Linked DNA regions of Bdellovibrio bacteriovorus. The main gene of each other region encodes a partner of the protein of the gene in region 2 in a complex. Links are inferred from orthologs where the notes say so. Each region holds a gene or a part of one and is shown on either strand. Other genes may lie near its edges. The genes, in order: uvrB and AZI87_RS04120.

Region 1 (14,710 bases), on a different replicon or contig from region 2:
GAGTTCGTAACTGTTTTATAGATTGCCGTATCCCCTTGAAACTTAACTATGCTCAAAATGAAATTAATAGGCCGGCATTATCGGACAGAGATTTACAACATGACGATTTGTTCGGGCTATAGCAATGACATTACGATCTTTTGCCATAGATCATGTTGTCACGACTTCTATCGGAGCGACTAGCAACGGCCATTCGATTCGTGAAATCTATCTTCCTAATCGGCGCAGGATTTTATCGGCCACGGATTTGGTTTGTTCAATTTTGAAAGCGTATCCTAATCCGAAGTACAGTAAGCCGTAGATAGAAAGAGCGATGGCGGCTCTAATGATAACATGGAGATCGGACTGCAGGACGAAGCGAGCAATAGCGGCTCCTGATAATGCGGAAATAATGGCGGCGGACCATACTTTGATTTGGAATGGGATTTTTAATCCCGTGTGCCCGATTTTTTTATTCAATGATTTGCGGAGGAAGTAGAATTCGATCCAACCAGCTAATCCAGCTGACACCGTCAAGCCGGCCGTTCCCCACTGGCGTTCGAAGCCCAAGGTTTCAGGTAAGTAGAATGCGAAGATCACACCCAAAATAGTTGTGAAGATCACGCGGATGATCGCAAACTGAAGTGGCGTTTTTGTGTCTTTCAATGAATAGAAAGTCGAAGAATACAAGCGCCCTAATGTGGTAGCTAAAAGCCCCACAGAATAACCAGCCAAAACCATCCAAACGAAATCAGTGTTTTCCTTCTGGAACTCACCTGTTTGAAAAACCGCCCCCACAATCAAATCACCTAAAAAGAAAAATGCGACTGCAGAAGGAATCACAAAAAAAGCGATTTGTTCAAGTCCCCGATTCAAACGCTTTTGCAGATATTCTTTGATTTCTAAATCAGACCCCGTCGCTTGCGACATAGCGGGTAACTCTGCCACAGAGACGCTCATACCAAATAAACTCACGGGCAAAAGATAAAGAGTTTGCGCATAGGCCAACGCAGAAACGGCTCCTGTTGGAAGCAAGCTCGCTAACATATTGTCGATATAAGCGCTGATCTGAACTACACCACGGGACACAACCACGGGAGCAAAATTCTTCGTGATGGAACGAACGCTGTCTAATTTCAAATCCAATGAAGGAAAAATCTTTTTCCCCAGACGAAGTGCGGAAGGCAATTGAATCGCAAACTGCAAAAAGCTTCCGGCAACAAGTCCCCAAGAAACTGTGACCGCCAAGTCATACTGACCCTGCTTACTTCCCCACATCACCAACGTGAAGATGATTGCCAAGTTCCAAATAACGGGAGCCACATACGAAAGAAAAAACTTACGGTGAGAATTTAAAATCCCCAAACACCAAGCCGACATAACCAAGAATCCCGTGCCCGGGAAAAGAATCTGCACGATCTGAATTGTCAAAGCGCGCTTTTCACCTTGGAAGCCTGGAGCAATAAGATCAATTAAGAAAGGAGTTGCAAAAACGCCCACTAAAACCAAGAAGGACGTCATCAGGAATAGAAGACTGCCGATAACAGATGCGACCTTCGCGGCTTCTTCGTCGTGTTTTTTTGCTAAGAGCTGAGCATAGACTGGAATGAAGCTTGCGGAAAGCACACCTTCACCAAAAAGATTTTGCAGGAAGTTGGGAATTTTTAGGGCCGCTTTAAAAGCATCCCCGGCATCCGAGTTTCCAAAGAAATGAGCGAAAACTCTTTCACGAACCAGCCCTGCAATACGACTTAAGAATATTCCCAAACCTACTAACAGGGCATGACTTTTCACTCTTCAACCTCAGCATCTTCATCATCTGGTTCATTCAATTGAAGCAGAATGCGCTCCGCCAATACACGGTTGAAACCTTTAAGGGTTGCAATCTCTTCGGGTACGGCACCCTTGATTTCATCAATAGAGTTAAAGCGAGTCAAAAGAACTTTCTTTCTTTTTTCGCCCAATCCCACAACATAATCCAGTTCGCTTTCCAAAGAACTGCTTTCACGAAGCTTACGATGGTACGTGATGGCAAAGCGATGGGCCTCATCACGAATGCCCGTCAGAATATGCAAGGCCTCCGCGTTATGCTTAAAGATCACCGGATTGGACCTGTTAGGGAGGAAGAAGCGTTCCTCGGTCGACTCCACTTCTTGCTTCTGGAAGTCACTTTCCGTCCGCGCCTTCGCCAATCCCACAACCGGGATATCGCTACGGCCAATCTCTTGTAAAATACGAATGGCTTGAGTCAATTGCCCCTTACCACCATCGATCACAATAAGTTGTGGATCTTCGTACTCAGTATGCTTAAATCGACGACTCAAGACCTCATACATAGAGGCGAAGTCGTTAATGCCTTGAACCGTTTTAATTTTATAGCGACGATAATGTTCTTTCGCCGGAACACCATCTTCAAAGACCACTTGAGAAGCGACGGTCTCCGCCCCTTGGAATGTCGAGATATCATAACACTCAATACGGCGAGGAAGCTCTGGCAAGGAAAGTTTTTCTTTGATTTCGTCCAAACCGCGAAGTTTTTCTTCGGACTTAGAGACGTATTTTAAGAAATGAGCTTTGGCATTTTCATTCGCCATATCAATCAAATTGCGACCACGCTCATCCGTCGCAAATCGCACAACGACTTTGTTACCGGAGCGTTCTTTTAAGACTTCACCCATCAACTTTGTTAAGTCATTGCCAATATCCACGGTCAACAGGACTTCGTCCGGGATAAAGTTGTCTTCGTAATACTGATTCAGGAAGTCCACCAGCCATTCGCGTGGGTCTTCCGCCGGATCATTAGGATCAAAATGAGGTAAGAAGTGAGATCGAGTTCCAATCACCCGCCCTGAACGAACGTGCACAGTTTCCACCAAGCAACCACGATGATCGCCAAAGAAACCCACCGCATCCTGATCTTTTTCAGACGTGTCATTGATAACGGCTTGTTTTTCTAAAATGGCTTTAATCGCTTGTACAGAATCGCGTAGACGAGCCGCCACCTCAAACTTTTCTTCTTCGGCCGCGACCATCATTCTTTCGGTGATAGATTTCACGACCTTCTTATTCTGTCCTTTTAGAAATAACTTCGCGCCTTCGACTTCTTCACGGTAATCAGGCTGTGTGATGTAATCTACACAAGGTGCTGTACAACGGCCAATCTGATAAGTCATACAAGGACGCGTGCGAGATTTAAAAACCGCATCAGTGCAATCACGAATCTTAAAAGTTCGATTTAAAAAACGAATGGTGCCTTGAACAGCAAATCCAGAAGTATAAGGGCCGAAATAAAGCGACCCATCCTTCTTCACTTTGCGAGCAACGTAAAGACGAGGATAATCATCAGCCCAAGTAAAACGAATGTAGGGATAAGCTTTGTCATCACGAAGACGAATGTTGTACTTCGGACGGTGTTTTTTAATTAACGAAGCTTCCAATAAGAAAGCTTCGACTTCGGTTTTAGTTAGAATGTATTCAACTTCATGAATATTCTGAACTAGCAACCGCGTCTTGGGTGAATGATCCTTGCTGTCCGTAAAATAACTTCGAACACGCGCGCGCAGATTCTTCGCCTTACCGATATAGATGATCTTATCGGCGTGGCCCTTCATCAGATAGACCCCGCTTTGTACCGGGAACTCCCTGACTTTATCGCGCACTTCCTCAAACTTAGAAATCATATCAGACCCTCCGCTGCAAGGCGCGAGGAGGAAGGCGTACATCTCGTACGTCGACGACGAGCAACGCAGTCAGAGGAGGGTTTGAGATGATTTCTACTTAAGGCCATCTTTGAGGACCTCTGCGCTGGTTTGCTCCACTTCTCCGCTGCGGATGTTCAGTTCAATGATTTGCAAACGCTTGATTTCGTCGCGAACCTTCGCGGCTTCTTCAAACTCCAGCTCGGCCGAAAGTTTTTTCATCTTCGCGCGCAGTTTAGCGATCTCTTCTTGAAGTTTATCCGGCTGACTCGAGAACTTCGTAACCACAGCTGCAGTTTTATTTTCTCCTTGCAGAGGACCGCCAGCCAAAGTTCCGTCAAACACTTCGCCCAGTCCTTCTTTGATTCTTTTACGAATCGACTGCGGAGTGATGCCGTTATCCTCATTGTACTTTTGCTGAATGCGACGACGACGTTCGGTTTCACCCATGGCTTTGGCCATGCTTTCGGTGATGGTGTCTCCGTAAAGAATCACATGCCCATTTAAGTTACGAGCCGCACGGCCAATAGTTTGAATCAACGAACGCTCCGAACGCAAGAAACCTTCTTTGTCGGCATCGGTGATACCAACAAGACTGACCTCTGGGATATCCAAACCTTCTCTTAACAAGTTGATACCCACAAGAACGTCAAAAACTCCCAAACGCAAGTCGCGCAAGATTTCTGTACGTTCTACCGTCTGAACTTCACTGTGCAGATATTTAACTTTAATACCTAAATTTTCATAATACTCAGTCAAGTCTTCCGCTGAACGTTTCGTCAACGTCGTAATAAGCACACGCTCATTCTTTTTGATACGATCACGGATCTCTTTTAACAAATCATCGACCTGGTGTTTGACCGGACGCACTTCAACGACAGGATCAATCAAGCCTGTCGGACGAATGATCTGCTCAACGATAATACCTTCAGATTTTTGCAACTCGTAAGTCCCCGGCGTTGCCGATACATAGACAACCTTATCCATCATCGTTTCAAACTCTTGAAAGTTTAAAGGTCGGTTGTCTAAAGCCGAAGGCAAACGGAAACCGTGTTCGACCAAAGTCATTTTACGAGCACGGTCTCCACGATACATCCCCCCGATTTGCGGCACGGTCACGTGGGACTCATCGATAAAGGTCACGAATTCTTTCGGGAAGTATTCTAAAAGTGTCGGAGGTGGTTCACCCGGCCCACGGCCTGTCATGTGACGAGAGTAGTTTTCAATCCCCTGACAGAACCCCATCTGCTCCATCATCTCGATATCATAGTAAGTTCTTTGCTCAAGACGTTGAGCTTCTAAAAACTTCACCTCTTTATTCAGATCAACCAGACGTTCACGCAGTTCATCTTGAATCGTGCGAATCGCACGTTTTAAGTTGTCATCACTAGTGACGTGATGGCTTCCGGGATAAATACCGATTTGATCAAGCTCTTCTAAAACCTGACCTGTTAATGGATCAATCCAAGAAAGACGCTCGATAAAGTCGCCAAAGAATTCCACACGCACGGCGCGGTCTTCTTCATATGAAGGAAAGATTTCGACATTATCGCCGCGAACGCGCACAGTTCCGCGCGAAAAATCCACGTTGTTACGCTGATACTGAATACGTATCAACTCACGAATCAAATGATCGCGCTTCATCTCGGTATTCGACACGATTTGAATCATCATGCCTTCGTAGGCTTCCGGAGAACCCAAACCGTAAATACAAGAAACGGAGCTGACGATGATCACATCGCGACGATCAAACAACGAGCGCGTCGCTGAGTGGCGCATACGATCGATCTGTTCGTTGATCGCAGAGTCTTTTTCGATGTAGGTATCCGTCGACGGAATATAAGCTTCCGGCTGATAATAATCGTAATAGCTGACGAAGTACTCAACCGCATTGTGCGGAAAGAGTTCTTTAAACTCCGCATACAGCTGGGCCGCCAAAGTTTTATTCGGAGCCAGCACCAATGCCGGTTGATTGAGTTTCGCAATAGTGTGCGCCATCGAAAAAGTTTTTCCCGATCCCGTCACACCCAAGAGTGTCTGATGTTTTAATCCAGCATCAAAGTTTTCCATCATCTGCTGAATCGCACGCGGCTGATCCCCAGAAGGTTTATACTCAGATACTAGTTGAAAGTTCTTTTTATAAGCAGAGGCCATCCCTTCGAGCATAGCATAATTTTGAAAGGTGCCTGCTTCTTTTTTGGGTCTACATTGCGTCAATCCAAAGTCCAGTCCTTCATTTCTGCATAGTGACATGGAAAGTCCCTTGCTTCGAGCTGAGCTCCGTTCGAGAGTTTTACTATGAAAAACTTAAAGCGAATTCTGCTCGTTCTTACCGCTCTGATCTGTATAGCTGTCTTTGTCGTCTACTTTTTTATGAAGCAATCCGTAGCGCCTATGGACGGACAACTAAAACTGGAAGGTCTTTCTGCTCCGGTCACAATCACTAGGGACACTTTCGGCATTCCGCACATCAAAGCACAAAACAAGATCGATGCTTTAAGAGCCTTAGGTTTTGTCATGGCAAGTGAGCGTCTTTTTCAAATGGAACTTTCACGCCGCATGACTCAAGGAGAATTGAGTGAGGCTTTTGGAGACGTGGCCGTTACCAGCGACAAACTTTATCGCAGCCTCATGATTAAACCTGCTGTCGAACGCATGCTCAAACACGAAAAAGAAACAGGCACCTTTGATGAACGCCTGTGGAGCGAGATGGAAGCCTATTTCGACGGCGTTAATCAGTACGTCGCCACTCGCCCCTTGCCTTTTGAAATGAAAACCCTAGGGCTGAAACCCCGTCCATTCACCCCAATGGATGCTTACGTCATGACCGGCCACATGGCTTATAGTTTTGGCATCGCTTTAAAAGCAGATCCTTTGATGTCAGAACTGGCAAAAAAACTTTCTGAAGAACAGTTTCAGGCTTTAAGAAACAACCCTTTGACCGCGCCGCTAAAGATTGTCAGTAACAGCCTTGCGTTACCAGCTCTTACTGAAGGACTATTTACTCCCCACTTTGAAGGAAGTAATGCCTGGCTGATTGCCCCCAGCAGATCACAATCAGGAAAAAGTATTTTCGCCAACGATCCCCACATTGGTTATGCACTGCCCGCAGTTTGGGTGGAAGCGCATATTCAAACACCGGAATTTGAACTTTACGGTCACTATCTTCCACTCGTTCCCTTTGCGATCTTAGGTCACAACCGTCATCATGCTTGGGGTTTCACTATGTCTCTTTCCGATGACATGGATCTTTATCGCGAAACTTTGGACACTGAGAAAAAAACGGTGCTCTTCAATAAGAAACCTGTCAGCTACCAAGAGTGGAACGAAGTAATCAAAGTGAAGGATGGCATCGACGTCACTTTACCTATGATTGAAACTCCGCACGGACCCTTGATGGACGGAATCTTCACAGAGAAAAATCTGGCGCTAAAGTGGGCTTTTCATAGAAAAGAAAACAACCCCATGAAAGCCTTACGCATGATGGGCGAAGCAAAAAGCATGGCCGAGTTTGAGTCTGCCTTAAAATCGGCAACAGCACCGGGACTTAATGTCATGTACGCTGACGCCGATAACATTGCTTGGTGGATCTTCGGTGATATCGCCGTTAAAAAGAATCCAAATTCAGACATGCTTCTTGATGGAGCTTCTGGCGATGATGAATACCTTCGCCTTTTAGAGTGGAACGAGAAGCCCCATTCTGTGAATCCACCTTCAGGGTTTATTGTGACTGCGAACTCACGCCCCGAAAGTCTTCCAACAAACATCCGCGGAGATTTCCAAGCCGATGACCGCTATCAAACTATCGTCAAAGCCCTTTCCGAAAAAGATGTGTGGAATGCAGAAGAATTTAAGGCCCTGCAAACGGACAACTACAACGCCTTTACCCCAGAAATCTTAGAAAAACTGCTGGCAGATCTTCATTTATCGCCAGAAGAAAACAAAAAATATGAAAAAGCCCTGCAAGATCTTAAAGATTGGAATCATCGATCCGATATCTCGTCGACAGCGGCAAGTCTTTACCACCAGTGGAATAGCGACAACATCCAACTTCTGCTGCAGAAACTTTCAAAAGAGGAACGCCAAACTTTCCTTAACACCCCTTACGCTTGGCAATTCTATCGTCGTACGATCTTGAACGAAACGGCGCCTTGGTGGAAAGACTTGAAAAGACCTGAAGTAATCACTGCAGGTTTCAAAAAAGCGATTGAAAAGGTGCAAAACAAAACCTGGGGCGAGATACATACTGTTGAATACATACATCCTTTAGGCAGAACTGCGCCCTTAAATAAAGTCTTCAACTTAGGTCCCTACCCCATTCCCGGAGCCTACAATGAAATCAACAACAACAAAATGCGCGGCATGGGTGGCGACTTTAAAGTTGTAGCCGGTCCATCCACTCGCAGAATCATTGATTTCGCCTCACCTCAAAAAAGCTGGGGCATCAATCCGATCGGTATATCTGGCCATATGCTCTCCCCGTTCTATAAAGATCAAGTTCATCTTTTTATCGAAGGCAAATACCGCGAACAATGGATGGATGACAAAGATATCGAACAGGTTAAAACCCACGTGCTTACCTTAGAATAAGCCCGATTTTCGTTTACATCTATTGCAGTTTTATAAGGGCTCAGACCAAATGCGGAGCCCTTCTTTGTATGATTGCAATCTCACCAAAGAATAGCTCCCCGCCTAAAAATCTCGTGCCATTCTGGATCCCATACAGGAGGCATGATGAAACTTTATAAACTTTTTTCCGCTTTGGTGGTTTCTTCGTTCTCCCTGCAAGCCTGGGCATATCCCAGCGTGGGAGACAAAGTTCAATGGACAGGCACGGTTCAACAACGTGATGGCACTCAAAAATCTGTGCGCATCGTAAAAGAAGTTGTTAAGTTCGATAAAGAAACTAAGAAGTGGACCGTCAAATACGAAGCCACGATGGGAAATGACGTGGTTTCTGAACATCTGGAAGTGACGGACCTTTATTCTCCAGAGCGCTTTAAGCAGATTCTTGCTAACTGCGTGACTAGTGGAGGTGTCTTAGAAAAAGTTGAAGCTCCTCCAGCCGGCACTTATGACACCTGCAAAATGACGACTAAAAATGCAGATGGCTCTATCGTAGAAAAATGGTGGGGTAACATCCCTTTCGGCGTCGTTAGCAAAAGTACGAAGGCCGTCGTAAAAGGCAAAAAATTGGCGGACATCCCGGATCTTCAATCTATCGTCGCTGGTCTTTAAGAATAATAAAAAGGGAGCACGAAGCTCCCTTTTTACTAGAAAAGTTTTTAGAACACACGAGCGACTTATTTAGCCGTCTCTTTTACTTCCACCGTCGTCGTTAAGAACCCATCACAGAAAGCGCTTCCGCAGTTATTGCGAAGTTTACGTTCATCACTGAACATCTTTGTCGCATCAATCGTATAAGTCACCTCTTTGAAGGTCTCATCATACACCTGCGCTTTGATTTCATAAATACCAGCGGCAATTCTTTGAGCCGAAATAAACTTATAAGCCTGTTCCGTAATTCTGAAATCAGCAAAGATATTTCCCATTTCCGCAAGACTTGCTAACGTCAGATAAATCGCATGTCTTGGCGATACATCCGTGCTCATTCCATAATCCGTGACGACAACAGAAACCTTTAAATTTGAAGACCCTGGTGAATCTTTATCCACCAAACGAATCACTTGATCGATTGAAGAGGGATTTATTTTCTCTTCAACTGAAGGTAATGTGCGGGCTTGCGCCCAAGAAGAGGCCAATAAGAGAGTAGCAATTAAAAGACGCATAAAAAGCTCCTTTGATTTTGAATGACGGGATCTTATCCGATTCAAAATCAAAGGAAAGAAGGCACACAGAAATTACAGAGGATTAATCAGAGAGCTGCAAACTCACAGCCCTTTTTGAAAAAAACGCCAGGCGAGGCTGGCGTTTTAAGATTATTTAGTTACTTCCCAGAAACTTCCTGTCGGCGTGTCGCTGACAGAAATTCCCATTCCCGTCAGTTTCGCACGAAGCTCATCGGATTTTGCAAAGTCCTTGGCCTCACGCACCTGAGTGCGTTCCGCAACCAAGGCATCTACATCCGCGCGCTTCACGTTCATTTTTGCAAGTAGCATATCATCAAGCTTAATCAAGAAAGGACCCGCAGGCTCTTGGAACAGGCTTAAAAGACGACCGAGTTTAGCGACAAAGTTTTTAAATGCGACAGCCTTCCCTTGAACCGCCGGGTTTGATTTCATGCCACGACGAACTTGAGAATTAAACTGACGAACGACTTCGAACAAAGAAGCAAAAGCCTCAGGTGTTCCGAAATCATCATTCAAAGCCGCTTCCACTTTCTTCCAAGCTTCTTGCGTGATTTTTTCAAATCCAGCATCGGGAGCAACACCTTCGGCTACATAATCATCCGCCAAAGAAAGTGCAGAATAAATACGTGCTAAGCCCGACACAGCCCTTTCAACAGCTGCATCACTGAAGTCACTCATTGTACGATAGTGAACCGAAAGAACCATCCACTTATAGATTTCCGCGTTGTTCGTCTCTAGGAACTCACGCATCGTTACAACATTACCTAAGGACTTCGACATTTTCTGTCCGCCGAAGTTCAGCATATTATTGTGCATCCAGTATTTTACAAAGTGCTTACCGGTGCATCCTTCACTCTGTGCGATTTCATTTTCATGATGCGGGAAAATCAAATCCATACCACCGCCGTGAATATCGATCTGATCACCAAAGATTTTTTGAATCATCGCCGAGCATTCGATATGCCAGCCGGGTCGACCTGGCCCCCACGGAGAAGGCCAAGACACTTCACCTGGCTTCGCCGCTTTCCAAAGAGCGAAATCCATCGGGTTGCGCTTTTTTTCATCGATATCTACGCGGGCGCCCGCCTGAAGTTCTTCAGGGTTGCGACCACTCAGCTTACCGTAGCCCTCGAAGGAAGCGATGGAATACATCACGTCCCCTTGAGTTTCATAGGCAATATTCTTTTCAACCAAAGTCTTCACCATATCGACGATGCCGTCCATATGTTCTGTCACCTTCGGATTGTGATCATGGGGACGAAGACCTAAAGAAGCGAAATCTTTTTTATACTCCACAATGTACTTTTCAGATAAAGCATGAGGATCCATACCCAGTTCATGCGCGCGATTGATAATCTTATCGTCCACGTCTGTGAAGTTCAGTGCGTAGTCCACTTTGTAACCAGAAGACTCAAGCCAATTACGAACTAAGTTAAAGAAAACAACTCCACGGAAGTTTCCGACGTGAAGAAAGTTATAAACCGTCGGACCGCAGACATACATTTTCACCTGACCCGGAGTCAGAGGCACAAATTCTTCAAGCTGCTTAGACTGAGAGTTGTAAATCTTTAAAGACATCGTTCACCTATAGTTGAGCCAAAGCTTTTTCCGCACGCGCGATCAAAGAATCTTTTTTCATCAATGGCACCAGGATTTTTAATTCCGCGCCATGAGGTTTTCCGATTACAGCCACACGAATCGGCATGAAAAGGTTTTTACCCTTTGCACCCGTTTTATTTTTCACTTCATCTTGGATTTTCAAGAACTCTTCTTCCGTCATATAGTCAGACGTATGAGCGCTCACGAGTTCTTTCCAAGCCGTCAAGACTGCTTTCGTGCTTTCCCACTTCATCGCCTCTTCCGCTTCCGGAAGAATCACGTACGATTTGTCATTCAGTGGTTTATAAAGCTCAATCGCATCCGACAAAATTTCCATGTACGGCTTAAACACCGTGATGGATTTATCCTGCCATACCGGATCTTGCGGAAGCTCCATTTTCTCACGCGCTAAGAACGGTTGAATCGCATTCCAAAGTTCCATATTCGGAAGAGCACGCAAGTGTTGCGCATTCATCCATTTAAACTTCACGCGGTCAAAGATCGCGCCTGAAGGATTCAGACGAGAGATATCAAATGCTTGAATCATATCATCAACCGACATGATCTCTTTACCTTCCGGATGAGACCAACCAAGAAGAGCGATGAAATTCAAAACCGCAGAAGCTAAGTAACCTTCTTCTTTTAGAAGACCACAAGCAACCGCACCTTTACGCTTAGAAAGCTTTTGGCGATCTTCATCTAGAATCAAAGCCATGTGACCAAATTCAGGAAGTGGCCAATTCAAACCTTCATAGATCATCATTTGACGAAGCGTGTTTGGCAGATGTTCTTCCGCACGGAATACATGCGTGATCTTCATCAAGTGATCATCCACAACACAGCAGAAGTTATAAACTGGCATACCGTCTGAGCGCAGAAGAACAAAGTCCCCGACCATGTCTGATGGGAATTTCACTTCGCCACGAACTAAGTCGTTCAAGGTGTAGTCTTTCGCCAAACCTTTGGTTTTAAAACGAACCACGCCTTTATTGCCTTTTTCGATATGCTCTAAAGCTTTTTGCAAAGGCCAATCTTGGTAAGGAGAATTCACATGCGGAGAACGGCCCGCGGCCTTCGCCTCTTCACGTTGCTTTTCAATTTCTTCGTCAGTCAAAAAGCAGTAGTAAGCTTTGCCTGCGTTTAAAAGCTGATCCGCATATTTTTTGTAGATATCTTGGCGCTGACTTTGACGGTACGGCCCCAAAGGTCCCACATCTTTCAAGGTTTTCGGATCCACACCTTCCGCCCAAAGAAGATTCAACCACACCAGGTCATCCACCACGCCACGCAAAGATTCTTCCGTGGAACGAGCCTCATCGGTGTCCTCGATACGAAGAATGAACTCACCGCCATTTTTCTTAGCGTAAAGATAGTTGTAAAGAGCCGTTCGAGCTCCCCCAACGTGCAAATAACCCGTCGGAGAAGGTGCAAAACGAACACGAGGATGAGGCGAAATTTTTGAGGTCATGAGAACTCCAAGTTGCCCAGGCACAAATAAAAAAGGCCTGGTTAGAAACCAAGCCTCGAATTTATTATGTTTTTTATTCTAAGTCTACCACTCAAGGTCGATCAAAAGGGTTCAGCTGCAAGGCGGAGAGAAGGAGGACCCCCGACAACGCAGTCAGATGGGCCCTTTTCATCGACCGACTAGCCTGTGATTCCGAAGATGGCCTTCACTTCTTCTTCCATGAAAAGCTCTTCTTGGCTCGTCGCCAATGTCAGCTCTTTCAAAAGAAGACTGCGCGCAGAATCAAGCATCTTGCGCTCACCGAAAGAAAGCTCTTTATCTGCTTTCAACAGGAATAAATCGCGTAAAACTTCAGCAATTTCGAAAACGGAACCTGTTTTGATCTTTTCCATGTACTCACGGTAACGGCGGTTCCAAGTTTGATTGTCGATTTTGATGTCTTTTTCTTTAAGAATGCCCACGACTTTGTTGGCTTCGTCTTTAGAGATAATAGGACGAAGACCCGCAGATTTTACGTTCGTAGTAGGGATCATGATTTTTAAGCCAGTGTCGACCAGTTGCATGTTGTAGAATGTTGTTTTAGTTCCCAACATTTCTTTGGTTTCAATAGAAACCACTTTTACAACGCCATAGCCGGGATAAACAGCATTATCACCAACATTAAACGTCTGCATTCGACCTCCCCCTTAATTGGACAGAGTTTCAACCTCGTCTGTTCTATCAAATCTGACGCAAGTTATCAAACGAGAGCGGGGTGTTAGGAAATATTTTCAGAGGGTTTTTCAGAACAAAAAAGGCCTGGGATTACCCAAGCCTTTTCTTAAGCATTTCAGCTATTTAAACTAACAAACTAGAGCTCTGTTGCAGTGTAAACAAGAGCGTAAGCTTGCGAGCCATTCTTACCTTGCGGAACTTTAAAGCCTTTTACAGTGAGCTTATAAGATCCAGCCGGAAGACCGGACTTTTCAATCATTTCAAGGTTATTGACGTGATCATTCATGCTGAGAGTCTGACCATTTGGAAGAGTCAAAACTAAGTCTAAGTCATTTACGAGGGCTTGAGCCGCATTCGCTGACCCCGGAGCATCGGTCCAAACAAGGTTTGCGTAAAGCTTTCCTTCACGAGCCAAAGTGAACTCGTAAGAAACTTCCTGACCTTGCGCCACACCTTGGCGGTTGTCGATGAACTGAGTTTTTGAACCCAAATTCACGATGTTTTGAACGTCCACGCGACCATAACCTTCATCCGAATTTGGACGACGAGTCAAAATCTCTTGCCCGCGAGAAGCGCCGATTTCACCGAACTGACCCGGATACATATCCACTGCCGTGTGAATCATTGTCGCTTTCATCAAAGCCGCTGATGGTTTCTGGATGTTTAATTTTTCAACCAACGCCTGACGAGCTACGGCTGCTGCCCCCGCCGTTAGTGGCGTCGCCATCGAAGTACCACCCGACCAAACATAGTCTTTATTGTAAGCGCCCCATAATTCAGAAGCGTCTTTTTGTTGAGACTTCACGCTCAAGATGTTTGTGCCCGGAGCCACGATATCTGGTTTCACACGACCATCCGAAGTGGGTCCACGTGAAGAGAACATCGCAATACCGTTTTCGTTGTTAGAGATGTAGTCGCTGTAAATCGGCTCTGAAGGCCATTCGTCTTTAGCAGCTCTTAATTTGCTGATTGGAACTTGGATACCACCTGTTGTAACCACGTTTTCAGAAGCGCCGACAGTAAGAACGTTTTTCGCTGTTCCTGGAGAAGCCATAGAGTTTGCATCAATACGACCGTCTTTGTTTTTATCCGCACCGCTGTTACCAGCCGCGAAAAGAACAAGCATATCTGGGTTGTCGTACAACCAAGTATCTACTTGAACCGCAAAGTTATCATAAGCACCAAACGTACGAGCACCACCCCAAGAGTTTGTGTGAATGCTAGCGCCATCAGTTTGGGCTTTTGCAAACAAATCACCTAGTTTGGATGGAACGCTTAAGTTCTTAAGCATTGGTGACCACATACCTTCCGCCACCATTTTTGCTTCATAAGCGCCACCTTTTAGAAGTCCACCAGAAGCTTTTCCATTTCCCATCACCGAACCCGCTACGTGAGTTCCGTGTCCCATGGGGTCGTCCCAAGTTTTTGACCAAAGACCGAAA
Region 2 (14,801 bases):
CCGATTCCAGCTCCCATGAAGTTGTAAACATCAGTATTCATACCGTTGTAGATTTTTTGGATGTACGAGTTGATTTCAGTCATATACTGGTTCTTCAAAGTCGCACTTGTCTCAGAAGATTTCAAACCTTCAAGACCCATTTGTGTTTGGCTTAGGACATTATTCAGCAATGATTCAAGGTCTGCTCTACGGTAGTTACCTTCGTTGAACAAATAGTTTCCAAGATATGGATCTTTAGTGTCTCTAGCTTGAACATATGTTTGTTGTAGTTCAAGAGCTTCGGCGCGGATCATCTCTGACTCGGCAGAAATCAATCTTCTTCTTACATCTTCGAATTTGCCTGGAACGCCGCTGATCAATTCGCGTACAAGTTTAAGTGCTTCATCACGCATTGCCGCAGGATCTTTCATCGCGGAATCAGATTCGCTGAAGAAGCTCCATTGGCCTGGCATTACGGATGCTCTTCTTTGGCCGTTTACGATGCGACGAGATTCAGCGATTTCGCTCAAGATCAAAGATTCGATATTTTCTTTGTAGTAATCATAAGCGTCTTCTTTATTGATCGATTTCGCGTTTGATTTAAGAATGCGGATATATTTAGTAGTACGGCAAGAAAGAACGTCAGAGTTGCTTTTCTTGTCGTCACATTTTTCCAGAGATGCGAATGGATTGATCTTGGCATCGCCCGACGCTTCCACTTCCTGCGTCGCCTCCGCCTTCGGTTTTTCCTGAGTCGTCAAGCGGGCGCCGATGGCTTTCATCAATGCGACATTCAAGCTGTCGATGTCTTCTTTGTTTTTTACACTTAATGGATAGGATTCGTAGCCGCAAGAGTCGCAGGCTTTACCTTCTGTCATTTTCTTTGGAACTAACGCGAGGACTTTGTCTTCACCGTTATCAATGTATTTTACTGGGACCACACCGTCGGCGGTGTAGATTTTTGATGGCGTGATGCCTTCACCTTCTGTAGAGGCGAAGTCAGCAGACGCCACTCCCGCAGTATGAGTGTTGAAAGATACATTTAAACCTAGCACAGCGAGCAGTGTCGCCGTTAAGACCCATTTGTGTGTTGGGTAAGTGAAAGTTTTCATAAGTCCTCCTATATATGGGTCTTCCAGACCCTTTTTCCTAACCTGATGTAAAGCGAGGGCCGCGCCAACTTGAGGGCTTGGTGCCAGAGGGGGTAAGTGATGAAAATTTCAAAGGGTTCTCATGTTGAGAATAGGGAATCGCAAGTGGCTCTCTGTAAAACTTCTGGTGTCCCACCCTGAGAAGGCTAAAAAAACACCTGAAATCAGTGATTTAGAGCTGACGACCGCCAACTTTGAAAAACACCCTGAAAGCGCCCATTCACGTCACTTTTATAAGACGTCTTGCCTATTAACTCAGTTTCATTCATAACCACGACGATGAAGTTTCATTTCCCTCGAAGCCCTAAGCCAGAGCATGTTTCCCAGTCTGATTGGAATAATTGGACCTGGCAGCTTCGCCATAGCTTGAAAACGCAAAGCGATTTTGAAAAACACTTCACGCTTTCCGAAGAAGAGCGTCTGGCTTTTCAAGGTGGTAAAGAACTTTTTAATATTCGCACAACGCCTTACTACGCAAGCCTTGCGGGGGAGCCTGGCGATTCGATCCGTCAGATCTTAATGCCGCAAAAATATGAAATCGAAGAAGGCTTGCAGCAGATGCTCGATCCTTTGGGAGAGAAAAGAAATAATCCCGCGCCTCGCGTGATTCATCGCTATTCGGATCGCGCCTTATTTTTGATCACGGATATCTGCAGTGTTTATTGTCGCTTTTGCACGCGTAAACATTTCACCGGACAAGAACAAGCGTTTATTAAAAACGACGAATACGAGCAAGCGCTCAACTACATCCGCAAACACACGGGCCTTCGCGAAGTTATTCTTTCTGGCGGAGATCCTTTAACTGTCAGTGATGCGCAACTTGACCGTGTACTGACGGACCTAAGAAATATTGAGCACATCGAAATCATTCGCATTGGTTCCCGTATGCCTGTGGTATGTCCTATGCGTGTGACAGATGACTTGGTGAGGATTTTAAAGAAACACAAGCCCGTCTTTTTAATGTCTCATTTCAATCATCCGCGAGAACTCACAGCGGAAGCTGTTGAAGCTTTGGAAAGATTCGTCGATAACGGCGTTCCGGTGATGAATCAAATGGTTTTACTTAACGGCATCAACAATCATCCTGCAATTGTCCAAGCTTTAAATCGTCGTTTGCTTTATTTACGTGTGAAGCCTTATTACATGTTCCAATGCGATCCTTCGATTGGTACCGATCACTTGCGGACATCTGTTGAAGACTCATTAGAGATTCAAAAAGAGTTGTGGGGTCATCTTTCCGGACTCGCGATGCCGAATCTTTCTTTAGATATTCCGAACGGTGGAGGAAAAACGTATCTTGTGCCGAACTTCGAGGTCGGGCAAGAAGGGTTGACTCGTCACTACATCGGTTGGGACGGAGTGAAGGCGGAATACGTCAGCCCCGCTCCAGAAAAAATAAAAAAGCCAGATGTCTCTTTGTATGAAGAAGAATGGCTTGCGCTTAAGAATTCAAAGTCTCTCTAAACTTTTGAGTCGGATTTTCTTTTTTAAAATTATTCTTTAAGGTCTTTGTTGTTTTCCTGCCAAGGCCAACGCCCATGAATCTCTACGCTCAAAGACCAACTTAAAAAAGTTCGAATCAAAACGATAAGGCCCAACACTCCTAAATTTTGATAAGTGGGCTCAACGGCGACGGTTCCGATAATGTCTCCGGCAACCAATAATTCCAGTCCCAATAGAATGGCGTTTCCCATACCGCTGCGATACTTGCGATATCCTTCCGGATCTTTATTAAAATAGTGTTTTAAATATTTTCCAGTAGAATAAATGGCACCAATAATAATGGTGCCAATGCCCGCAAGCTCAAAGGCCACAGCGATTTGTCGTACGTTCTCGTGAAGCATCGAACTCCTCCAAATTTCCGGTATAGGAGCGTCTTCAGTGTCTCGCAAATTTCGGATTTGAAAATCTTTAATTCGACACTTCTTTTCTGGGTACGTTCAGACCACACACTTTCTTTTTACCTGCTGAACCACAATTACATTTTTGTATTTAGACTGTTCGCGGAGTGTTCCGCTACGTTACCGGAAATTTTGCGGAACATTCCATGGCTGTTGCGCAACTTTGAAAAACACTAAAACAACAGAAAAAAGGTATTTTATGAAATCAGTATTTGTTTCTCTACTAACATTGGTTATTTCTTCAAGTGCGTTCGCCGTTCATGCTGGAAGTTCCTGGAGTCAGATCTTCGCGGATCGCGATGCTGTCGTTGAACATGGCTACAATTTGCATGGCATCTCTTTGTCAAATGCCTGCATGACGGACTATGAGATCAGAGCCATCAGCGCAACAAGAGAGTGTGCCGAGCTTGTTCCGGTAAAAAGAAACATTCCTGAAGGTGAAGGTGGCGGTCCGATCACAGACTGGGTTTGTGCTCGTTATGAAACAGTTCACAAAACAGCACCTCGCACTTACGAAGCTCCAGAGTGTTTACGCTTTGAAGGTTCTGGCGAGCAAACACCAGTTTGCACAGAGTGGGGAACTCGTGACGTGACTGTGCCAAGAACAATTTCTACACAGGTTCACGTGACTCGTGGTGAAGCGGGAACTTCTTTCTTTAAAAGTTTCACTTTCCCAACATGTGATGTTGTTCAGCCGAGATAAACATTGATGCATTTTCCCCTGAGGCTTCTCGGGGGAAAATCTCACCTCGAAACACGAAAGTGATTCAATCTTGCGCAGGACTCGTCCTTTACAACAATCTCGTGTTTGCTATGTCTTCCTAAATTTATCCCATAGTCTTGTGAAGTTCCCATCGTGATTACCGAAAAATTTATCACGCCACTTTGAAGGAACTTATGGGAATGAGAATTACGACAAATATCGCTGCACTGAATGCACAAAGAAACTTGGTAGGTTCGCAACGAGCTATCAATGATTCTATGGCGAAGTTATCTTCAGGCAGTCGTATCAACAAGGCAGCTGATGATGCCGCTGGCTTAGCTATCTCCGAAAGATTAAAAGCGCAGATTCGCTCTGCATCTCAAGCCCAACGAAATGCGAACGATGGTATTTCCCTGATTCAAACAGCAGAGGGTGGCTTGAACGAAATCGGCAACATCATAGTGCGCTTACGTGAATTAGGAATCCAAGCGGCTTCCGATACGGTGGGCGAAACTGAGCGCGGTATGCTTAACAAAGAAGTTACTCAGCTTAAAGACGAAATGCAGCGTATTGCGAAGTCAACGACATGGGGAACGACGAAGCTTCTTGATGGCTCTGCTCCTAAGTTCGATTTTCAAGTGGGTATCGGCAATGATGATTTTGCCGATCGCATTTCCTTTGATGCCGGCAAACACGCGGCGACGATCGATGCTCTGGGATTAGATGGAATTGATTTTTCTTCGAAAGAAGGCGCACAAGAAGCGTTGGCACGTCTTGATGATGCGCAAACAAATGTCAGCGGCACACGCGCTTATCTGGGAGCTTTACAAAATCGTCTGACATCAACCGTAGACAACTTGGGTGTTACTCAAGAAAACTTGGCAGCAGCAAACAGCCGTATTCGTGATACCGATATCGCGGCGGCTTCCAGTGAAATGGTTCGAAATAATATTTTATTGCAGGCGGGAACTTCCGTGTTGTCGCAAGCAAACCAAGCCAACCAATTGGCATTGAAACTGATTGGTTAATTGATTTCTCCGTTGGGGATGGCCGTGAAAGCGGTCATCCCTTTTTTTTATGGCTTAAGTTCAACAGTCAAGTAAGCGTAGTCGTTTTCAACACCTTGGCTGAATCTCATAATTTCTAGTTTTGACGGATTGTTAAACTGAATCCAAGACGATGTTGAAGAAAACTTCGGCGTCTTTTGATCACGATCAATCACCCAATACAAAACTTCAAAAGCCGATTTCTGCGAATCTCTTCCCTGATATTGTCTTACTAAGAAGTGCACTCGGAATTGGCGCAACCACTTGGTTCCTTTGCCGCACCAAACGTCCCAATCATGGGCATCAGGTTTATCAAAAACATGCGCACATTTTAGATCAAAGGTTCCGTCGCTAGACATGTAGTGAAAGCTCACCATGTCTTCGGTGATCTCTTTCGTATTGGTCAGAAAAAAACCTGCGGGTGCAGAAAAAGAAAGAGATGGTAAAAGAACTAGAACTGCAAGTAGGACGTGCTTAAGTGTTTTCATACTTCAAGATTACAGTTCCGAACGAGCAGGGGCAACGCCCGTTGATTTTCACCAAGACTTTGCTCGGGCTCCAAATAAAGTCTGTCGATATTTTTGACATAGACCCGCGCTAAGCGGACTTGGCTATTGATTCTTGTGCTGAACACCCATTAAAACGACAAACAAGCGCCAGTTTCATGGCCAACCCTTTGCAACCTGCTACCAAGAGTCTTTGGTATTCAATGAGGTGCCTATGTTGAAATCTGTAATTTCGCTGTTAATGATTCTTCTTATCGGAAGCACAAGCTTCGCTCAAAATACTGAATACTGGGATGCCGACAAACTTCAGGACAACAAAGAGTGCTTGCTTAAAGTTGTTCGCAATCGAATGAAGAGCACTAAAACAGGCACTGTAAATCTTAAAATTGAAAGCCAGACGGACCTCGTTGTCTTTCAAGACGCCATGGAAAAATGGTGGGGAATTCGCCCTGATTTTTTCTTAAACGTTTACGATGGCAATACCAACACGATTTATCTTATGAATAAACGCGCGTCCTATAAACATCCTCGAACGCCGGTAGATTCTTTAGTTCATGAACTCACGCACTACGTGCAAGTCATCGATCAAGGCGGTGGCTCCGGAGATGGAGATCTTTTAGAAGGGGAGGCGGTACAGGTTCAATCCTCGTTCCGAGAAACCCGCGGTCATTTGATTCAGAATGATAAATACGAAGGACCTTGTGAATAAAAAAAAGCCCAGCGAAAGCCGGGCTTTTTTTATTCAATTCTAAAATTCAAAATTAGAAGTTGAAAGAGTAAACTGCTGAAGTGATAGCAGCAGAACCTGCAGCTTCATCATCAAACCAGTTCCAGATTTCCATGCGCTCGATACCTAGAGCGCCCGCGCCGCGAGGCAATTTGATTTGACCACCGAAACGGAAAGAAGGACCGAAAACAGTTTTGTCATCAGCGCCATCCATTTTGATCATAGAGATACCAACACCTGGAGCCATGTATGCATTTACATTAGATGCATCAACTAGCTTGATCAAAGAGTGACCACCGAAAGAAAGGATTTGCGGAATTCCCGCATCTTTCTTTTCAGTTTGCAAGAATGCGTAACCACCGAAGGCACCTTGTTCTTGGCTGAATTCTAATCTGCCGCCAATGTTAAGCGCAGAGCTGCTCATACCCAAGCTGATGCTTGCAGTGTTTTCGCCGTTAGACGCTACAGAACGAGCTGGAGCTGGTCTTTGAGCAAAAGAAACAGATGAAACAAATAAACATGCTACAACAAAAAACTTTTTCACAGTAGTACCTCCTCAGGTAGCCAAACTAGATTTGTCAGGAACCATGATTTTGGCAACACAAAAATACAAATTATGCTCAATATCAATATTCTAGATGCGCTCTAAACGGGCATATTTCACGACGAATTTCTTCACCGTATTATCTGTGAACATCACGCTGACTTTAAAGTTTTCGCCCGTTCCTTCGGTCGCATAGACAGTGCCGGCGCCGAAGGTAGGATGACGAACACGCATGCCTTTGGTGAACTGACCGCCTTGCGAGCCTTCATTTTCATAGTCCGGAAAGGCTTGGCTATCATCAAAACTTTGTGGGCGTGCTTTGTTGCGATCCGATGCCAACGATCCCCAGCGAGGGCTGTCGAAGGCTCCATCCGCATCGTAAGAGCTAGAGCCATAGCGTGAAACAAAGCGAGGTCCTTCGGCAATAGCCGCTTTGAAGTCCACGTACTCTTTCGGAATTTCTTTAATGAAGCGAGATGGAGGATTCATTTGCTCCTGTCCCCACACGCGACGCATTTTGGCGTAAGTCAGCCATAATTTCTGGCGAGCGCGAGTCATGCCCACGTAAGCCAAGCGGCGTTCTTCTTCAACGTCTTCTTCACCATCGCTATCCAGGCTTCGGCCACTTGGGAAAAGATTTTCTTCCATCCCCACAACAAAGACGTAAGGATATTCCAAACCTTTGGAAATATGCAAAGTCATCAAAGTGACCGAGTTTTGCTCTTGATCTAAAGAGTCCACATCGCTGACTAGAGCCATCTCTTCTAAGAAGCTTGTCAAAGTTCCTTCGTCACCACGCTCTTTCGCGAACTGGGCGATGGCATTGTCGAGTTCTTCTAAGTTTTCGATACGAGCTTGCGCTTCTGGAGATTCGTCTTTTTTCAAGTTCAGCAAATACTCTGTGCGATCCAAAACGATGTGATAGAAATCGACAATCTTGAAATTCAAAGCATTGGCTTGCAATTCATCCATCAATTCCAAGAAGCGACGGATCTTTCCTGTTGTTCCCGCATTGAAGATGCGATCATCGCAGGCTTTGCCCGCGGCAAGATACATGCTGGTTCCGTGTTGAGCAGCGTACTCTTCCAGTTTTTCAATCGTCGTCTTACCTATTCCACGTGCGGGAACATTGATGATACGTTTTAGAGCAATATCGTCGGCGGGATTGATCGCAAGCTTCATGTACGAAAGAATGTCTTTGATCTCCATGCGCTCATAGAAGCGCACGCCGCCCACCAGGCGGTAAGGGATGGCCAAAGTGCGCATTTGTTCTTCAAGAACACGAGACTGCGCATTCGTACGATAGAAGACAGCGTAGTCATTGTAAGAGCCTTCGCCCTCATTCATCATCGTCTGAATGGTTTTTGCGACAAACTTCGCTTCATCGTATTCATTTTTTTCTTCACGAACATGAATCAAGTCACCGGCATTGTTCGAAGTGAAAAGAGTTTTATCTTTTCTTTGCGAATTGTTTTTAATCACCGAAGTCGCGGCATTCACAATGTTAGCCGAAGAGCGATAGTTTTCTTCAAGCTTGACGACTTTGGCTTCCGGGAAGTCTTTTTCAAAATCCAGAATATTTTTAATATCAGCACCACGCCAGCTATAGATCGACTGATCCTCATCACCCACAACGCAAAGATTACGATGAGCCTTCGCCAACATCTGCACCAAAAGATATTGAATGTGATTGGTGTCTTGATACTCATCCACCATAATGTAACGGAATTTTTCCTGATACATTTTTAAAACATCAGGGTACATGCGGAAAAGCTCGTAGGTCTTCATTAACAAGTCATCGAAATCTAAGCTGTTCGCTTTTTTCATTTCGACTTCGTAGGCCTTATAGACCTCAACCGTTTTTGCATCCATCAAGCGCTTCGCATTTTTTTCGAAAGCTTCTGGCGAAAGTCCCATCATCTTCGCGCTGCTGATACGGCTTTGGAAGTTTTTCGCCGGATACATCTTGTCGTTGATATTCAGCACCGTCATAACCTTTTTGATTTGGCTTAACGTATCGGATGAATCATAGATGCCGAAGAAAGGTTTGTAGTCGAGCAAAGTGATATGTTGACGAAGCACGCGCACGCAGAAACTGTGGAAGGTGTTGATCCAAAGTTGAGCGCGAACATGTGCACCCATCTCAGAAAGGATCTTGTAAATACGATGCTCCATCTCTTTGGCGGCCTTATTGGTGAAGGTCACACAAAGGATCTCATCGGGGGCGGCAACCCCTTGGCCGATGATATTGGCCATGCGATGGGTAAGAACGCGGGTCTTTCCCGAGCCGGCACCCGCTAAAATCAATAAAGGCCCCTCAAGGGTTTCGACAGCGTCTTTTTGCGGAGGGTTTAAATCTTTCGTAACAAAATCAAGTACATCCATGGCTTTTCCTCGTCACAAGAGGGGCCCCTTCCAGAGCCCTTTCACTGTCGAACCTTTAGTGGGACTGACAAAGTTTGTCTATCCCTAAGTTTTCATTGAGTTTTTTGCCCATTTTAACTATAACTATAACGCGTTTGGTCAATGGGCTTTAGGGACCTTCCGTTTATAGTGCTTAGAGAGGACTTTGTGAAGAACGTTTTCAGTCGGATCATAGCAGCAATTTCAGTATCTGTGTTGGCAGCCTGTGCGCCGCAAACAGATTCTGCTACGGAAACGGGCAGCGTCCGAGTTTTAGCTCCTATGAGCAACTCGAAAGGCTCCTACTCTCTGGATATATTCGAATTGAAGGGCATCACGGATCTGCAAACCGTGGCCGGTAAGTTTGTGCGTTTCTTCTTAAGCCCTCGCATCGCCAATAAACAATTACAAGGTTCCGCTCCTCAAGGTCGTTTCATTAAAAATTCGGATGGAGCTTTCATTCCTGCCAATGAAATGACTCAGCAATTAGTTACAATCTATGCGCACACGCAAAGACTGGCGCTTTTGGATGAAGAGTTAGGAGCTGGTGGAGTGAACAAGTGGCCTCGCGATGTCGGTGTCGCTGTGAAGGTTCGTGGCGGTCTGACGAACAACGCTTTCTATGATGGCAATACGGACTCCATGCTTTTAGTTCCTTATTCTTCAGAAGGTCTTCCAATTCCTATCAACGGTGGGATCTTGGCTCACGAACACTTTCATTCTTTGTTTTATAAACTTGTGATGGGTGACGAACGCGCGCAAATTCATGATCGTGAAAACTTCTTAGAGCGTGCGATCGTAGAAGATCTTTCTGTTCGTCACCGTCGTCTTCTGCCTATCAGTACGGGCGAAGAAATGAGCGAAGCCCAAATGCACATGTACTATCACCTGGCGATCATTCGCGGTTTGAATGAAGGTCTTGCTGATTACTGGGGCTGGATGTACACCGGCGACCCTGATTTTATCGCGCAGTCTTTGCCTTCTGAAAAAGCGACACGTTCTTTAAAGGTACGCGACGAGAAATCCGTGAACTCATTGCCGTCAGTGGAAAATATCAAAAGGTCTTTAAATATCTTTTATTCCGGGGCTGCTGATAAGGCGCGTTTCTCTGACTACGTTACGGGTTATGCGTATTCATTGGGAACGCAGTTCTCTCGCGTTCTTAAACGTTATACGGACATTTACTCTAAAGCGCGTGGGATCGAAGATCTTCAAGCACGTAAAGACATCGCAAAGTTGATTGTGAAAGTTCTGCCGAAAATGAAAGACGACTTCGATAAGCTGGATTTGAATTATTATACGGCTGACAAATTTTTGAAGTCGATGTTTGCCCTGAATGAGAGTTACCGTGAAGAAGAGTGTCAGTTCTTAGCTGAAGTCATTTCTTCCTCAGTCGCAACGACGGAAGAAGCGCTGACTTGCGAAAAGATGGCCGAGTCTGAATTCAAATTGGTGCCTAAAGTGGAAGTTGCTCCGGTTGAAACGCCTTCAGTCACAGAAAGCAGCTTGCAATGAGAGCTCTTGTTTTCCTCGCGTTGGTAATTTCTTCTTCTGTGAGCTGGGCGCAGGAATCACGTGCAAGAATGCCGAAGGTGACTCCGGAAGCTCCCTCTTATCTGACCGTCAATCTGATCAATCCCGAGATGCGCTATGAGCGGGCAAACTCGCAAGAGATCGAAGATGTGAAGCCTTTAAATTTCTCTTTTGGTTATCAAAAAAAACGTCTCAGTTTTCTGGCTGAATATGCGCGTTACTCTGAAGATTCTGGAAACGCGACTTCAAGTATCGAGCGCACTCATCAAGAACTTTTGGTGTGGGGTCGCTACCATCTAGTTAATAAAGTGCAAAACGAATTGTCTGGCGCCTTGTATGGTGGCGTTGGTTTAGGTGGCTATCAAGAAGAAGTGAAGACAACTTTGATGGGTGACAGCCGCACTGATAAAGAAAACATCAAGATGATGTCGGGACTCTCTGTCGGTGGCGAAGGAGCTTATCGACTTCAGAACTTTGGTTTTGTTGCCGGTGTTGAGGGTCGCGCCCTTATCGCATCGGACTTCGACCCAAATCCTGTGTGGAGTGTCGTGATCCGCTTGGGTGTGCGCTTCGCTCTCTAACCATAGTCTAATGTTAACAAAGTTGTTTCCACGTTCCGTGTTCTCGCGAAAAATGAGGACATGAAAACATATTCTTTATTCGCCTTAATTACATTATTCAGTGTTATTACCGAAGCAAGAACATGGCAGAAGATAGACATTCCGGGCACCCATTGTGGAAATGGGGAAGTCTATAGCGTCTATCTTGATCGCAAAGACGATGACAGGCTGCTGATCGAATTCATGGGTGGGGGAGCCTGTTGGTCGGAAGGTACTTGCTACGGCTCAAGCCCATTAACTCGTCTTGCTCCCTTGCCGGGAGATCCCCAAACCACTGTGATGGCGCAAGAAAAGCCCAGCAATCCGTGGCAAGAGCATTCGGCCCTCTTCTTTCCTTATTGCACGGGCGACGTTTTTGCCGGAACTCACGAGGCTCACTATAAGACCGGAGCGACTCTCTATCACACGGGTGCCACGAATGTCGCAGCGGCTTTCGCTTATTTAGATCAACAGCGGATCATCGACTTTAAAAACCTTTCCGAATTGACAGTGTGGGGATGGTCCGCCGGAGCGATTGGGGCTCTTCTGCACACGGAAACGATGCGACCTTACCTAGGGGTCGGTACACGTAAAACAATTATTGCTGACAGCCCGGGATTGCATTTCGGAAAAAACTTTTGGAAGAAGTTTACTCCTTTACTGACTCAAGACTATCTTGCGCAATTTGCGAAAATTGGACTGATGGCATCCGTCGACGATGGGTTTATAGCTCCGTTGATGGGACCTGTATTCGCAAAATTGTCTGATTGGAATATTGGTATTATGCAGTCGACAAAGGATATGGTGATGTCGATGGTGTTTGGCAACATCACGCCTGAAGCTCATCGCACCTTGGTGTTAGGGCCCTCGGGAATCGCCGTGATTGCCGCTCCCTTTGCCAATGTAAAAACATGGGTTGCGGATGTCGTCACTCACACCTTTTTGCAACGGGACCAGACAGCGTCGGTGAAAGATATGAAAGGCGAAACAGCGTGGGACTTTGCCTTGAGGGTGTACGGGATAAAGAAAAACCCCGTGATTTCTCACGGGGTTCATCAGGATTTGAAAAAAACGATTCGTGTATCTGTTATTCAGTGATTCGTTGAACGATCGCCGAACCTACTCTGCTTTTCGTAAGAAGTTCAGTGCGGTAAGACTGAGCTTCTTTTTGAGTCGCAAACTGACCCACGCTGACGCGGTAGTATTGTTTGCCTTTGATATTAGCAGGTACGTAGAACGCGCTGTAACCTTTGCCTTTAAGATCTGAAGCCAATTTTTGAGCTTCGGCTTCGTCTGTGTAAGAAGCTACTTGCACCGTGAATTTTCCAACAGTGTATTGCGCTACATCTTTTGGAAGTGAAGAAGGAAGACGCTCTTCTTTAGTCACTGTTGCGGCTTTTTCCGTCGCGTCGTGAGTTGTTGGAGCTTTTCCAGAAGCGATGTTTTTAGCCGCTGAAGAAGGCTCTTCCGTTTTAGTTACTGGAGAATGCTTGTCACCTTTAGGATTTGCAGGCTTCGCTGTTTCAGCTTTTGGTTCTGTCTGAGTTTTTGTTTCAGCAACTTCGCCGTGAGCATCGTGACCGACAGTTTTTTCATCGTGAGAAGCGCCGTGGCCTTCTTCACCATGAGGAGCCGCTGGAACTGGAGCCACTTCGTCAGCCACGAATTCTTCTGCAAGCTTTGCGATCTCTTCATCCGTCATCTGCCCAGATTTAGTTTCGCCATGACCGTTGTTAACAGACGCTACTTCACGTTCGCCGTGAGCATTGTTTTTTTGCGGTTCAAGAGCCGCCAATTGATGTTGGTTGTCACTGTACTTTTTGCCAACGAATGTTCCTACAGAGAAGAACAACAATGAAACAAAAAATACTATCGAAAGCTTCACAACCGCGTCTGTTTTAGAACTCATTTTTTCAATCCTCATGTTTAAACTCACTTGAGTTAATATGCTCTGATTTTTACAAAGCATCTCTAAAGTTTAAGGCCCTTCCTTTGGCCCTTCAATCATGTTAGCTTTAAGTCTCGGAACTGGTCAATAATCAGAAGAAATGTTCAAAGGGAAAACCGTGGAAAATGGCGCAAAATCAATGGATTGGAAGCAGGTCTTAAGTACAGCAATCAAGGCTGTCAGCTTGGGGCGCGAAGTGCTTCTCAATTATTTCGGTAACTTAGAACATATCGAAGAGAAGTTCCAAGCCGGTCTAGTCAGTGAAGCCGACAAAGAATCAGAAAGAGTCATCGCAGAGCATCTTAAGAAAAATTTTCCGACAATTGAGTTCTTGGGCGAAGAAAGCTTCGCCGCGAAAAGCGCGCCCGGGGCGAAGGTCGAGGTGAAGCCTGCCGGACCGGAAGGCCGTTGGATTGTCGATCCGTTGGATGGCACAACAAACTACATTCATCGCTTTCCGATTTTTTGCATCAGTCTTGCCTTGGAGATGGATGGAAAAATTCAACTCGCGGTGATTGATGTTCCCATGCTGAATGAAACCTACACGGCGATTCGCGGCCAGGGTGCTTTTGTTAATGGCCGAAGACTTCGCATTTCTAAGAATCAGGAATTTAAGAAAGCTTTGCTTGCGACTGGCTTTGTTGCTGAACACGAACATGTCATCGCAGAGCAGTTGAAAATCTTTGATGAGATTGTTCGCAAATGCCGTGGCGTTCGTCGCCCCGGTGCTGCGGCTTACGATCTCACTCAAGTGGCTCGGGGAGTTTTTGACGGCTATTGGGAGCGAAATATCCAGCCTTGGGATGCGGCTGCGGGCATCTTGTTAGTGGAAGAAGCTGGCGGCATTATTCAGACGTATAAAGGGGATGAATACAATCCTTATAAGAACTCGATCGTTGCAGGCAACCCCGCGATCGTAAAAGAAATTCAAAACATCTGCCAAAAGCACCTGCAATCACATACACATTGATCAACTAGGTAGCGCAATTCATTTTGCGCATAATAAAAAGCTTACTATGCCCATTTAAGTTTTGAAGATTCTCAATTATAAAGGGCCATCAAAGCGAGGACATAGTATGAAAACTTTTGTAACTTTCATTCTCATTGCGCTGACAAGCTCTCAAGTTTTTGCTGCGGACGCTTGCAAACGTAAAGTGGCTAAAGCAGCCGTTCAGCAAGCCCAACTGGATCGTGAAGAGTCTGAGATTCAACCCCCTGAATTGCATTTACTTTCTTCGGAGTTTCAAGGGAACAGATTGATTTCCGTTTACGAAGCCGATCTTTTGCACTGCACGCCGGGCGATTTAGATGCCTGTGGAAGTCTGACTTATGAAGTCGTGACGGCAGAAACAAATTCAACATGTCAGGTTCTAAGAATCTACATGACAGGCGAAGAATAAATTTTCAGATTTTTTTTAAAATGGAGGCGGCGACTTGTCTTCCCGTCTCCATGGCTCCATGAACAGTTCCTTGAGAGGATTTTTTCGCAAAGGCCTCACCGGCAAGCCAAATTTTTCCTTGAATGGGTTCTGTAATACGGTGACGAGATTTTTTTCTTTCAACACCGGTGTAGCTGTAGGCTCCTAAGCTGAACGGGTCGCGGCTCCAATTGTAGGTGTAATAGGTTTCTAGATTTTCAATCAAATAGTTTTGAGATTTCCGTGTCATCTTTGAAAGAGTAGAAAGAGCTTTAAAGGCTCGCTCTTGCGATGTCCAAGTTGCCATCTCCCAAGCTTTTGGGCCGCCTTGCCAGGCAATGAG

Evidence for each region.
Region 1: the proteins of AZI87_RS04120 (region 2) and uvrB are in contact, whole or in part, in a crystal structure (PDB 7EGT), measured with the Thermus thermophilus proteins. The link is inferred for Bdellovibrio bacteriovorus from one-to-one orthologs. Residues at the interface, in WP_096412145.1 of Thermus thermophilus: His654, Arg656, Phe657, Gln666, Asp668, Glu669, Lys680, Arg681, Leu682, Ser683, Lys685, Tyr686, Ala687; in WP_096411307.1 of Thermus thermophilus: Glu23, Leu25, Arg26, Asp27, Gly28, Glu29, Arg30, Phe31, Arg55, Glu326, Asp327, Phe328, Glu379, Ser382, Gln383, His398, Gly400, Arg401.

Annotation. Positions count from the first base shown.
Region 1 is NZ_LUKD01000007.1:1,152-15,861, forward strand. The notes cover bases 3,293-6,229. They hold uvrB (excinuclease ABC subunit UvrB), read right to left. Parts: upstream 5,832-6,229; coding sequence 3,753-5,831; downstream 3,293-3,752. Other genes in these bases: uvrC (excinuclease ABC subunit UvrC), read right to left, coding at 3,293-3,659; AZI87_RS14160 (penicillin acylase family protein), read left to right, coding at 5,976-6,229. In the rest of the region: murein biosynthesis integral membrane protein MurJ, read right to left, coding at 208-1,773; more of uvrC, read right to left, coding at 1,770-3,292; more of AZI87_RS14160, read left to right, coding at 6,230-8,267; AZI87_RS14165 (DUF333 domain-containing protein), read left to right, coding at 8,409-8,915; AZI87_RS14170 (hypothetical protein), read right to left, coding at 8,981-9,466; cysS (cysteine--tRNA ligase), read right to left, coding at 9,617-11,065; gltX (glutamate--tRNA ligase), read right to left, coding at 11,073-12,554; AZI87_RS14185 (CarD family transcriptional regulator), read right to left, coding at 12,734-13,228; AZI87_RS14190 (S8 family serine peptidase), read right to left, coding at 13,405-14,710. UniProt on the Escherichia coli protein: The UvrABC repair system catalyzes the recognition and processing of DNA lesions. A damage recognition complex composed of 2 UvrA and 2 UvrB subunits scans DNA for abnormalities.
Region 2 is NZ_LUKD01000001.1:870,603-885,403, reverse strand. What follows is about bases 6,296-9,323. They hold AZI87_RS04120 (ATP-dependent helicase), read right to left. Parts: upstream 8,943-9,323; coding sequence 6,648-8,942; downstream 6,296-6,647. Other genes in these bases: AZI87_RS04115 (hypothetical protein), read left to right, coding at 9,129-9,323; AZI87_RS04125 (hypothetical protein), read right to left, coding at 6,296-6,557. In the rest of the region: AZI87_RS04160 (hypothetical protein), read right to left, coding at 1-1,091; AZI87_RS18095 (hypothetical protein), read left to right, coding at 1,213-1,401; AZI87_RS04155 (KamA family radical SAM protein), read left to right, coding at 1,410-2,594; AZI87_RS04150 (DUF1622 domain-containing protein), read right to left, coding at 2,624-2,974; AZI87_RS04145 (hypothetical protein), read left to right, coding at 3,231-3,734; AZI87_RS04140 (flagellin), read left to right, coding at 3,929-4,762; AZI87_RS04135 (hypothetical protein), read right to left, coding at 4,810-5,268; AZI87_RS04130 (hypothetical protein), read left to right, coding at 5,501-5,995; more of AZI87_RS04125, read right to left, coding at 6,048-6,295; more of AZI87_RS04115, read left to right, coding at 9,324-10,475; AZI87_RS04110 (hypothetical protein), read left to right, coding at 10,472-11,074; AZI87_RS04105 (pectin acetylesterase-family hydrolase), read left to right, coding at 11,135-12,190; AZI87_RS04100 (SPOR domain-containing protein), read right to left, coding at 12,180-13,001; AZI87_RS04095 (inositol monophosphatase family protein), read left to right, coding at 13,141-14,010; AZI87_RS04090 (hypothetical protein), read left to right, coding at 14,117-14,440; AZI87_RS04085 (flavin monoamine oxidase family protein), read right to left, coding at 14,445-14,801. UniProt on the Escherichia coli protein: A helicase with DNA-dependent ATPase activity. Unwinds DNA duplexes with 3'-5' polarity. Translocates on single-stranded DNA with 3'-5' polarity. Initiates unwinding more efficiently from a nicked substrate than double-stranded DNA.